DNA from 2 places in the Haladaptatus sp. R4 genome. Region 1 is predicted to be linked to the other one. Evidence: riboswitches for the same ligand, from Rfam matches in the RefSeq annotation. Region 1 holds a riboswitch; the other holds the start of a gene.
What was found. A riboswitch is a leader RNA that binds a small molecule or an ion and turns the genes downstream of it on or off. The one in region 1 is predicted to bind fluoride.
Positions count from the first base shown of each region.

Region 1 (5,084 bases):
CGTCGTTCCGCTGTTGCAGGGACTCGTCGGAACCATCTCGCGGGAGGGGTTGGTGGTCGCAAAGCCGCTACTCTACCGCGACGGACGGGTCCACGCTCGAATCGTAGGGAGCGCGGCCGTTCTTCAGCGTGCGGTCGACGAATTTCCGGCGGAAATCGCGCTCGAAATCAGCGCGATTGGGGAGTTCGATAGAAGCCGCGAAACGCCACTCTCCGGGCTCAGCGACCGACAACGGGAGGCGCTTCTGGCTGCGTTCGACCTCGGATACTACGAACAACCGCGGCGCGCGACACACGAGGACGTGGCCGCTCGCCTCGACTGTGCGCCGAACACGGCTTCGGAGCACCTCCAAAAAGCGGAAATAAAACTCGTTACTGCCGTTCTCCAGTCGGAGTTCGAACGCTGAGACGGTGGGAGTCCCGTCCGATTCGTGTTCGAACGGACGGCTTCTCCCAAAAATCCCGTTTCGCCGCCGTCTACTTCGACGGAAGTGGTCGGCGGCGAGAATGCCTACCGTAGTTTGGGGATATCCGTCGTAGCGGTATTATTCGAACAGTTCGACGGCCTGCTCGTAGCGGTCGGCGGGTTCCTCCCAATCGACGACTTCGAAGAAGTTGCCGATGAAGTCGCCGCGTCCGGACCGTAGTCGTAGTAGTAGGAGTGCTCCCACACGTCGAGTGCGAGAATCGGGTGGCTACCCCAGAGTGCGCCCTGGTCGTGTTTGTCCACGACGATGTTTCGTAGTTGGTTGCTGAACGAGTCGTAAACGAGGAGGGCCCAGCCACCCGCGGCGGACGCGGCGGCCTCGAACTCGCCCTTCCACGCATCGTAGGAACCGAAGTCCTCCTCGATGCGGTCGGCGAGCGTGCCCTCGGGCGCGTCGCCACCCTCGGGACTCATCGATTGCCAGAACAGGTCGTGCAGGACGTGTCCGCTGCCGTTGTGCGTGACGTTCCGGATGGCACCTGCGGACGACGAGAAGTCGTCGGATTCGCGGTTCTCCGCGAGCGTTTCCTCGGCGCTGTTCCAGCCGTTGACGTAGCCCTGATGATGGGTGTCGTGGTGCCACGTGAGCACCTGTTCGGAAATGTGCGGTTCGAGTGCGTCGTAGTCGTACGGGAGCGGTGGTAGTTCGTAATCGCTCATCTGTATCTCCATATCCGGGTACGTACAGTGGTAGTATGAGGATTTCCTGTAACGAATTCAAGTAGGATATCTGTCGATTGTGGCGACGGCGACGATATCGAAAGTACCGTTCCGAACCGGTCCGAAATAGAACATTCCTGTTGGCTGGCCAACGGGATTATGCACATCGGTAGCATACGGCATTCGATGAGTACCACAACTGTAGAGCGACGCGCTCAAGAACTCGATTCCGATGCACAGGCGCTTCTCGACACGCTGGTCGAGGAGGGTGCACCCGACTTGACTCAGCTCTCGCCCGAACAGGCCCGCGCACTGCTCGGTGGACTGTTCACCCCCGACGTCGAGCCGGAGTCGGTCGAATCGGTGGACGAACGAAAGATTCCGGCGTACGCCCGGGACATCCGCGTGCGAATCTACGACCCCGCTCCCGACGAGTCGCTTCCCGCGGCCGTCTACTTCCACGGCGGTGGCTGGGTCGCCGGTGACCTCGACACCCACGACGGCGTCGCGCGGTCGCTCGCGAACGAGGGGAACTGCGTCGTCGTCTCCGTGGACTACCGATGCGGCCCGGAACACCCTTTCCCGGGTGCCGTCGAGGACGCGTATCTCGCGACGAAATGGACCGCCGACAACGCCGACGAAATCGGAGCGGGCGAGGGGATAGCCGTCGTCGGTGAGAGCGCGGGCGGCAACTTGGCGACCGTCGTCGCACAGATGGCCGTCGAGAACGGAGTCGATGCGCCCGAAATCGAGCACCAGGTGTTGTTCTATCCCGTCACCGACCACTCCTTCGACACGAAATCGTACGAGGAGAACGCCGACGGCTACTTCCTGACCGCGAGAGGGATGGTGTGGTTCTGGAACCACTACCTCCGGGACGACATCGACGGTGCGAACCCGCGTGCATCTCCACTCCGCGCCACGGAACGGGTTCTCTCGGAACTGCCACCGACGACCATATTCACCTGCGGATACGGCCCGCTCCGCGACGAGGGGTACGCCTACGCCGAGGCGCTGTCCGACGCCGGCGTCTCCGTCGATCACACCAACTACGACGGCATGATTCACGACTTCGCCAACATGCGTCGCCTCGCCGACCCGTTTCCGGGCGTCGAAGCGGCGAAGGACGTCCGTCAGCGGGCCGGGAAAGCGCTCCGCGACGCGTTCGACTGAGACCACGGCGACCCCCGAAACGATTCGACGCGAATCAGCTGATTTCGGGGGCCACGTGACTCATCCCGTCGAACTCCTTATGATCCTCGCAACCCACTAGTGAGACGCTATCGCGGGAGATGGGGTCCTCCTTCAACCGCCACGAAACTGGCTGACGATCCCTGCGAAGGTCGTTCAAAATCATGATGCCAGTTTCATACGCGGATCGTCGTCGAATCGATTGGCGAGTACCATCCCGAACGCCACACCGCACGGAGTATCAACGACGGCGTTCGTCGGATGCGCGGTTTCACGGCGGTGAGTAGCCGTGGGAGAACGAGCATCGACGGTCAGCGAGCGTCAACTCCTTCGGGCGCTCACGCACGACGGATGCCCGGTTTGTGATCACCTCCGAAACCACGAGGCGGAGTTTCGATTCTGGTTCATCGCGGAGCGATACCACCAACGAGAACTGCTCGACGCGCTCACGAACTCGCTCGGCTTCTGTGTCGATCACGGTGAATCTCTCGCCGACTCCTCACGGAGCAGGTCGCCGATGACGTCCGCTCACGAAGTCGTCAGCCGACGAACCCTCTCACGGTTCGAAGCGGGTGAAATCGACCGGACGACGTGGTCGTCACTCGCGACCTGTCCAGCATGTGCTTCGTTCGAGCGCGCCGGGGACCGGACGGTGTCGTTTCTCGCACACGGACTCGAAACCAGCGCGGCGGAGTACGGCGACCCCGGTATCGCCTGCTTTCCCCACTTTCGCTCGCTGGCAGCGACGGTCTCGCCGTCGCTCTTTCACACCCTCCTGCCCGTTCAGCGGCGACAGTTCCACGACGTTCGCGAGACGGTTCGCTCGATGCGGGAAAATCCGACGACGGCGACCGATTCCAGCCTCCCCTCCGAACTCGAAACGGCGCTCCAACTCACGGTCGGCCACGACATCCACCCGTCCGCGCTTCCGCCCCCGGACGTGGACCCGAACGGGACTCGGGACCCCGTCGGTGACTTCACAGCCTTGCTCGATTCGGGGGATGGGTGTCCGGTCTGTCTCGAAGTCAGTCGCGCGTGGCAAACCTGGCTCGCGTGGTTGCTACACGCCGATTGCGACGGCGACCAACTACACGACGTGCTCCCGACGTGTCGCGAACACGTCTGGGGATGCGTCCGGTACGGCGATACAGACCTCGCGATGGCCATCGCCGACGCCGCGTCGGACCCGGTCGCCAGCAGACTCACCCGGGCGATGCGACTCCTCGATGATGACCCCGAGTCACGGGAGGACGTATCCGCCACACTTGCTCACGTGGACTCGTTGCGACGGTTCGTCCCTCGTCTGCGCGATGATGGGACGACGCGAGCGCGTGAAGCGATACGGCGGCCGATTCGGTGTCCGGTCTGTGACCGCATGGAGACGGCACGGGACCGTGCCGTCGAACTGCTCCTCGCGTTGCTCGAACAGCCCCGATTTCGGCGAGCCTTCGAGGACGGCTACGGACTGTGCCTGAACCACTGTAGTTACGCGCTCGCACGGAATCCGGCCCCCGAAAGTGCGGCGTTGCTCCGGTCGGACGAAGCGGCGAAAGTGGCCCGTCTCCAGTGGGAGCTTCGGGAGGCACAACGCAAGCAAGCGTGGGATGTGCGCCCGGAAAGAAAGGGTACCGAACAGCGTGCGTGGCTTCGCGCAATCGCGCGGTTTTCGGGCAGATATACGCCGTTACCCCCGGACGACGCTCCGAACGGTGAACGGTGAGTTCACTCGGGACCGCGATGCCATCATCGATAGCATGTGTGTTTATTACGTCACTTGATCCAGCGTTTGGCTCGCCAGGATAATAGCGTTCATACAACTGGGGAAACGATGTACCCATATGCCAGAATCGACCTACGTCATCGGTCACCAACAGCCAGACACCGACACGATCTGCTCTGCACTCGCCTACGCAGGGTTGAAACAGGCACAAGGAACGGACGCGATAGCCGCACGCGCCGGTGAACTGAACCCCGAAACCCAGTTCGTCCTAGAACGCTGGGACGTCGAGAGTCCGACCCTCCTCGAAGACGCGGAGGGGGAGCAATTGATCCTCGTCGATCACAACGAGTACAGTCAGACCGTCTCCGGAGCGCGCGACGCTGAGGTCGTCGAAGTCGTGGACCACCATCGGATCGGCGACGTGAAAACCAGCGGTCCGATCTTCTTCCGAACGGAACCGGTCGGCTCCACCGCTACCATCCTCACGGAACTGTACGACGAGGCGGACGTGGAGATCGATTCCCAGACGGCCGGTCTCCTCCTCAGCGGACTGTTGAGCGACACCGTGGTTCTTCGATCCCCGACGACGACCGAGCGGGATCGGGTCGTCGCCGACCGACTCGCGGACATCGCGGGCGTGGATTACGAGGAGTACGGAAAGGAACTGCTCCAGCGGAAGAGCCAACTCGGCGAGAAAAGCCCACGCGAGATGGTGGTGGGCGACTTCAAGGAGTTCGAGTTCGGCTCGGAACTGGTCGGTATCGGACAGGTCGAAACGGTCGAACCGGACGTGGTGCTGGAACAGCGCGAGGAAGTGCTCGCCGCGATGGACGACGTGACCGCGGAGCGGGAGTACACCGTGTTCCTATTGCTCGTCACGGACCTTCTGGAGGAGGACTCCACAGCGCTGATCGCCGGAGACGATGTGGACACCGTCGAAGCGGGACTGGACGCGACGTTCTCGGACCGCGAAGCGTTCCTGCCCGGCGTGATGTCCCGCAAAAAGCAGGTCGTCCCGCCGCTCGAA
Region 1 covers NZ_LWHG01000001.1:79,641-84,724, forward strand. The annotation lists gene A4G99_RS00420 (helix-turn-helix domain-containing protein) at 1-406, shown strand, start outside; partial or broken gene sod (superoxide dismutase) at 545-1,146, opposite strand; gene A4G99_RS00430 (alpha/beta hydrolase) at 1,333-2,319, shown strand; fluoride riboswitch at 2,426-2,490, shown strand; gene A4G99_RS00435 (hypothetical protein) at 2,627-4,057, shown strand; gene A4G99_RS00440 (manganese-dependent inorganic pyrophosphatase) at 4,176-5,084, shown strand, end outside.

Region 2 (5,084 bases), on a different contig from region 1:
ATCGGTTGCTGTCGTCGCCCGCACGGGACGAGGCACTCCAGTACATCACGGCCGACCAGCGGCACGCACAGGTCGTCTACTCGACGAAAAGCGGTGCGTCACAGGATGCGGTCGCTCGTGATGCCCGAACCCTCGCGGGGCGATATCGTCTCCAAGCGACGGCGACGGGCGAAACCGTCGTATTCCAGTCCGTCGCGTCGATCATCTTCGCCTCGGCTCTCAGGAGCCTCATCACCGCGCTCATCGCGACTGCCGTCTTTCTCGCGTTCGTCTATCGCGTGCTCGTCGGGCGGGCGGCCTTCGGCGTGATCAACCTGCTTCCCGCGTCGTCGCCGTCGCGCTCCTCGCCGGAACGATGCGGTTGTTCGGCATCCCGTTCAACGCGCTCACCGCGACCGTTCTCGCGATCGCGCTCGGGTTGGGAACCGACTACTCGGCCCACGTCGTGCATCGGTTTACCGACGAGTTCGAACAGGGAACGGACGCGTCCGAACGCCCGACGGACGCCGACGTGTTCGACGCCCTCACCCGAACCGTCCGCGGCACTGGCGGTGCGCTGACCGGCAGTATGCTCACGACGGTCGCCGGGACGGGTATTCTCGTTCTCGCCATCACGCCAGTTCTCGGTCAGTTCGGTCTCGTGACGGCTTTGAGTATCTTCTACTCGTATCTCACGGCGATCCTGTTGACGCCATCCGTCATCGTCGTCTGGTATCGCTACTTCCTGTAGAACAGTTATTTCCCTGCCCGTCGAAGGTAGAACGGGATGTACGACGAGATACTCGTCCCGACCGATGGTAGTTCAGAGGTTACCGACGCCATCACGGAAGCACTCGACCTCGCGTCGTTTACGGGTGGGAGGGTACATTCGGTGTACGTCGTCGATACGCGGGATTACAACACGCTTTCGGACACGAAATGGCTCACCATCGAGCGTGACCGAACGGAACTGGGAGAAACGGCGATTTCGGACGTAACACGGGTGGCGGACGAACGGGACGTACCGCTAGAAACGGAACTCCTGCGCGGGATTCCCCACGAGGAAATCCTCTCCTACGCGGACGAACACGGAATCGACGTCATCGTGATGGGGACCCACGCCCGAACCGGTCTCGAACACTTCCTGAACGGGAGCGTCACCGAGAAAGTCATCCGCAATACCGACCTGCCGGTACTCGTGATCCGAGTGACGGCGTAGCTTAGCCGAGCAGTTGGGCGACGCCCCACGCGAGGGCGATAGCGAGGATGGCACCGACGAGGTTGCCGAGGGCGTTGGTGGCCGCGCGGAATCGCTCGCCGGTCTCCCACAACCGAAACGTCTCGAAGGAGAACGACGAGAACGTCGTAAACGAGCCACACGCACCGGTGCCGAGCAGGAGCGCGAGTTGATTCCCGAGGGAGAGGAACGTCACGAGACCCAGGACGAAGCTCCCCACGACGTTCACGGTGAGCGTTCCGATCGGGAACTCGTCGGCATCGATCCGTTCGCCGACGAAATGGCGGCACAGCGCGCCTATCGCACCGCCCGTTCCGACGATGTGGGCGGGGTCGAGCGAACTCATTCCGGCACCTCCGTTTCCGTCGTTTCCTGCTCTGCCATCTTCTCCGCTTCCTTGCTCCTCCCGTTGACGTTACGGGCGAGCATCCGGCCGAGCAGGACGCCCATCAGTCCTAACCCGTAGTTCGCCGCGACGTTGCCGATCATCCAGAGCGGCGACGCCGCTTGCGTCGTCTGCACCGCGAACGTGCTGTAGGTCGTAAACGATGAGAGGAACCCGGTGCCGACCACGACGTGGGTTTGGTCGGCCAGATACCCCATGTAGATGGCCTCGTACAGGATGAATCCCAGTGCGAAACTGCCGGCGACGTTCGCGATGAGCGTCCCCGTCAAGCCGGGTTGGACGAGGCTGACGAAGTAGCGGAGGTTCGACCCCGCAAACCCGCCGACGCCAACCAATAGCAGAACTTCTAACGTGTGGAGTGGATGTGTACGTCCCATATCTGTCGCTCTCGAAAAGGAGTCATCAGCCGACGTGTTCGGCGGTTGGGGGAGGCGGACTCCATCGCCCGGTTAGTCACTGTTCCCTCCCGAATCCACTTAACGAACTCGAAAGGAGCCGGATATTACCGGTTCGCGAATTCGCTCGCGCTTGGACTCCCGCCGCCGTGTTCGACGTCTCGCTCCCGAATCCGTATCTCGTGGACGTTCTCCGTCGCGTCGTCCACGACGAGGGCTTCTCCCGGTGTTTCGGACATTCGGTCGGCGAACGACCCGTGCATGTACGTCGGGCGAGCACGAGCCAACGCCTCCCGGTCGCCCCGCGAAGTCAGTCGGTGGGCCACGAGCAGATCCGACTGGGAAACCGCCACGTCCGGAAGCGCAGCGGGACGCTGGGTCGCGGCGACGAAACTGACGCCCGGTCGTCGACCCCGAGTCAGGATGGTTTCGAGCGCCGTCCCGGCGATTCCGTCGAAGAACGCGTGCGCCTCGTCGACGACCAGCCACGGAAGCGTCGCTACCGATTCCCTGACCTGGGAACGATACAGGTCGTCGGCAATCGCCCGAACGACGGCGTTCATCGGCGCGTCGTCGTAGACCGAACAGTCCAGTATCGTCGCCGACGCCACGCAGTCCGTCGCGGCGAGTCCATCGGGCGAAAACACGCCCCACGAGTCGGCGAGCGCGAGATGATTCCGGGCCGTGCGGCGGGTAGCCCGCGCGACGTCCGCGCCCGAGACGTATTCGTGCATCCCGGCCAGCGACCCCGTCTTCGCGGCGGCCTGCCACACCAGCGACCCGGCCGAATCCTCGTGATCGAGTCCGAGCAACTCACACCACGCACGCGGGGAAAGTGCGTCCGCCGACACGCGAGGGTTCTCGACCACGTCGAATCCGGAGACGTCTGCAAACGTCCGGAACGCCCCCATCGGGTCGGCGACGACAGGGGTGACGCCCGCCGTCTTCGCGAGTTCCTCGATCAGCACGCCGAGCGTGTAGGACTTCCCGTACCCGCGCTTGCCGACGACCAGCGTGGCGTGTGGTCCGTCCAAATCGATCCGAACCGGCGCACCTGCACTGCCGTCGCGGGCTCGATAGGTGCCGAGCCTTCCCGAAACACCCGAAACACCCGAAACATCCATGTCGCCCGCTCGCCCCAAAACGTCGGTCATGTGGGGTGTTGGCTTCGCTCTCCGGTATAAACCTTCGTCCGAGGGTTTATACTCCAAACCGGAACCACTCCGGGCCATGTCAGTGCGTCAGCGGCTACGGCAGGTGAAGCATCGTCGTGGGACTCGGGCGTTTCGGTCGGACGAGCGGGCTATCGAAGGGCTTCCGATTCGACTTGTCATCGCGCTCGTCGTCGGCGTCGCCAGTCTCGGGGTGATGATGAACATGTTGTCGGGGCTTCACGGGTTGACGGTGAGCGAACTCGACGCGAAACCGTCGCCCGAGGTAGTCCATCCGGGTTATCACTCGGTCGATATCTCGGTCATCGATTCGGACGGCAACCCCGTCGCAGGGGCGACAGTCGTCGTCAAGGGCGATTCGGCCACGTTGAAACACATCCAGACCGCGACGACGGATGACGATGGGAAAGCGACACTGTCGATACGTCCCGGATTGGGACCAAATCAGGACGATGGCACGCTCGAAATCGACATTAAACCACCCGCGGGAAGCAAGTTCGAGGACAAGCAAGGGAACACGAAAATACTGGTCGTATCCGGATAGGAAACGGGTGATGGACCGTGAACCCGCTCGGGCTCCGGGTCGTTACGGGGCTGTTTCCCGCGCAGTAGGTTCAAAGAAACAGCTCAATTCAAATAGTAACAGCTATCATCCCCCTCCTTCTACCGTGTTCCATATGGCAATGGCTCGTTGTCGACACTGCGGTCTGCAGATGATCGGCACGTCTTACCCTGTAGCGACGAAGTGGTATCACGATCATCTCCGCGACGAACATCCGAAGGCGTGGCTGCACGCGTAGTTTGACTCGATGACTGCGATCTGAATCGCTGTTCTTCCCCCGTTCGTGGGGAGACATCTCGATTAAGGAGACCATTCTATCGTGTTGTCCGCCGGACACTCGAACGGTTCCCGGTCGAGTCCCCCGTCTACCGGCGAAAAGTACGTTCTTTATGACGATTCCACACCATCATCGAGTGATACCCCATGACGACGTACATCGCTTTTCTACGCGGCATCAACGTCGGTGCGCACAATCGAATGAAGATGGATGCCCTCCGCGACCTCTGCCGATCACTCGGATTCGAACACGTTCGAACCTACATCCAGAGCGGGAACGTCGTGTTCGAGACGGACGATTCGACCGCGAACGAACTCGAAGACGAACTCGTGGATGCCGTCGAAGCGTCGTTCGGGTACGATATCTCGGTCATGGTCAGGACACGCGACGAACTCCACGAAATTATCGACCGATGTCCGTTCGCGCAATCGGAGGACGGGACGACGAAGCTGTACGTCTCGTTTTTGAACGACTGCCCCGATGACGAGCGGATTCGAACGCTTTCAGCCGCCGGGAACGACGCCGAGGAGTTCGAAACTTTGAACCGCGAAGTGTACAGCCGTATTCGAACGGACGAGCGGAAAAGCGGCCAGTTCACCGATGTCGGGGATGTTCTGGATATGCCTGCGACGCGACGCACGTGGAACGTGGTCACGAGGGTACACGAGTTAGCGCGGTAAATCCGTCCCTCGTTTCGACCCTATCGGCCTTTTCGTTTTTAACTGGTGATGGTCGTAGTAGACGTATGTCCCGGAACGAGGGAATCGAGCGGGGAACCCGAAACGCGCTCGCCGCATGGCTTCTCGTCGCCATGATCGGTATCACCGTACTCGCGAGCGTTCTCGGCGGGGATTTCCTCTGGGCTGGTCTCGGTCTCGTCGCCCTCGCATTCGCGCTGATTCCCGTCGGAGCGCACCACCGCCCGACGACGATGGTGCCGTGGGAAGCGCTCTGTTTCGTCGCAATTCCCCTCGCGAGTGTCCCGTTCGGTTCGGTTCTTCCCCGCTCCGTCGCGACGTTTCTGACCGTCGCGGGACTTGCGCTGGTGCTGGCGGT
Region 2 covers NZ_LWHG01000021.1:728,266-733,349, reverse strand. The annotation lists partial or broken gene A4G99_RS13240 (RND family transporter) at 1-730, shown strand, start outside; gene A4G99_RS13235 (universal stress protein) at 767-1,198, shown strand; gene crcB (fluoride efflux transporter CrcB) at 1,200-1,562, opposite strand; gene crcB (fluoride efflux transporter CrcB) at 1,559-1,999, opposite strand; fluoride riboswitch at 2,009-2,077, opposite strand; gene A4G99_RS13220 (ATP-binding protein) at 2,125-3,171, opposite strand; gene A4G99_RS13215 (Ig-like domain-containing protein) at 3,248-3,733, shown strand; gene A4G99_RS13210 (DUF1697 domain-containing protein) at 4,175-4,708, shown strand; gene A4G99_RS29400 (hypothetical protein) at 4,774-5,084, shown strand, end outside.
Region 2: linked by a shared signal. The riboswitch ahead of crcB (fluoride efflux transporter CrcB) and the one ahead of A4G99_RS00435 (hypothetical protein) in region 1 are both predicted to bind fluoride.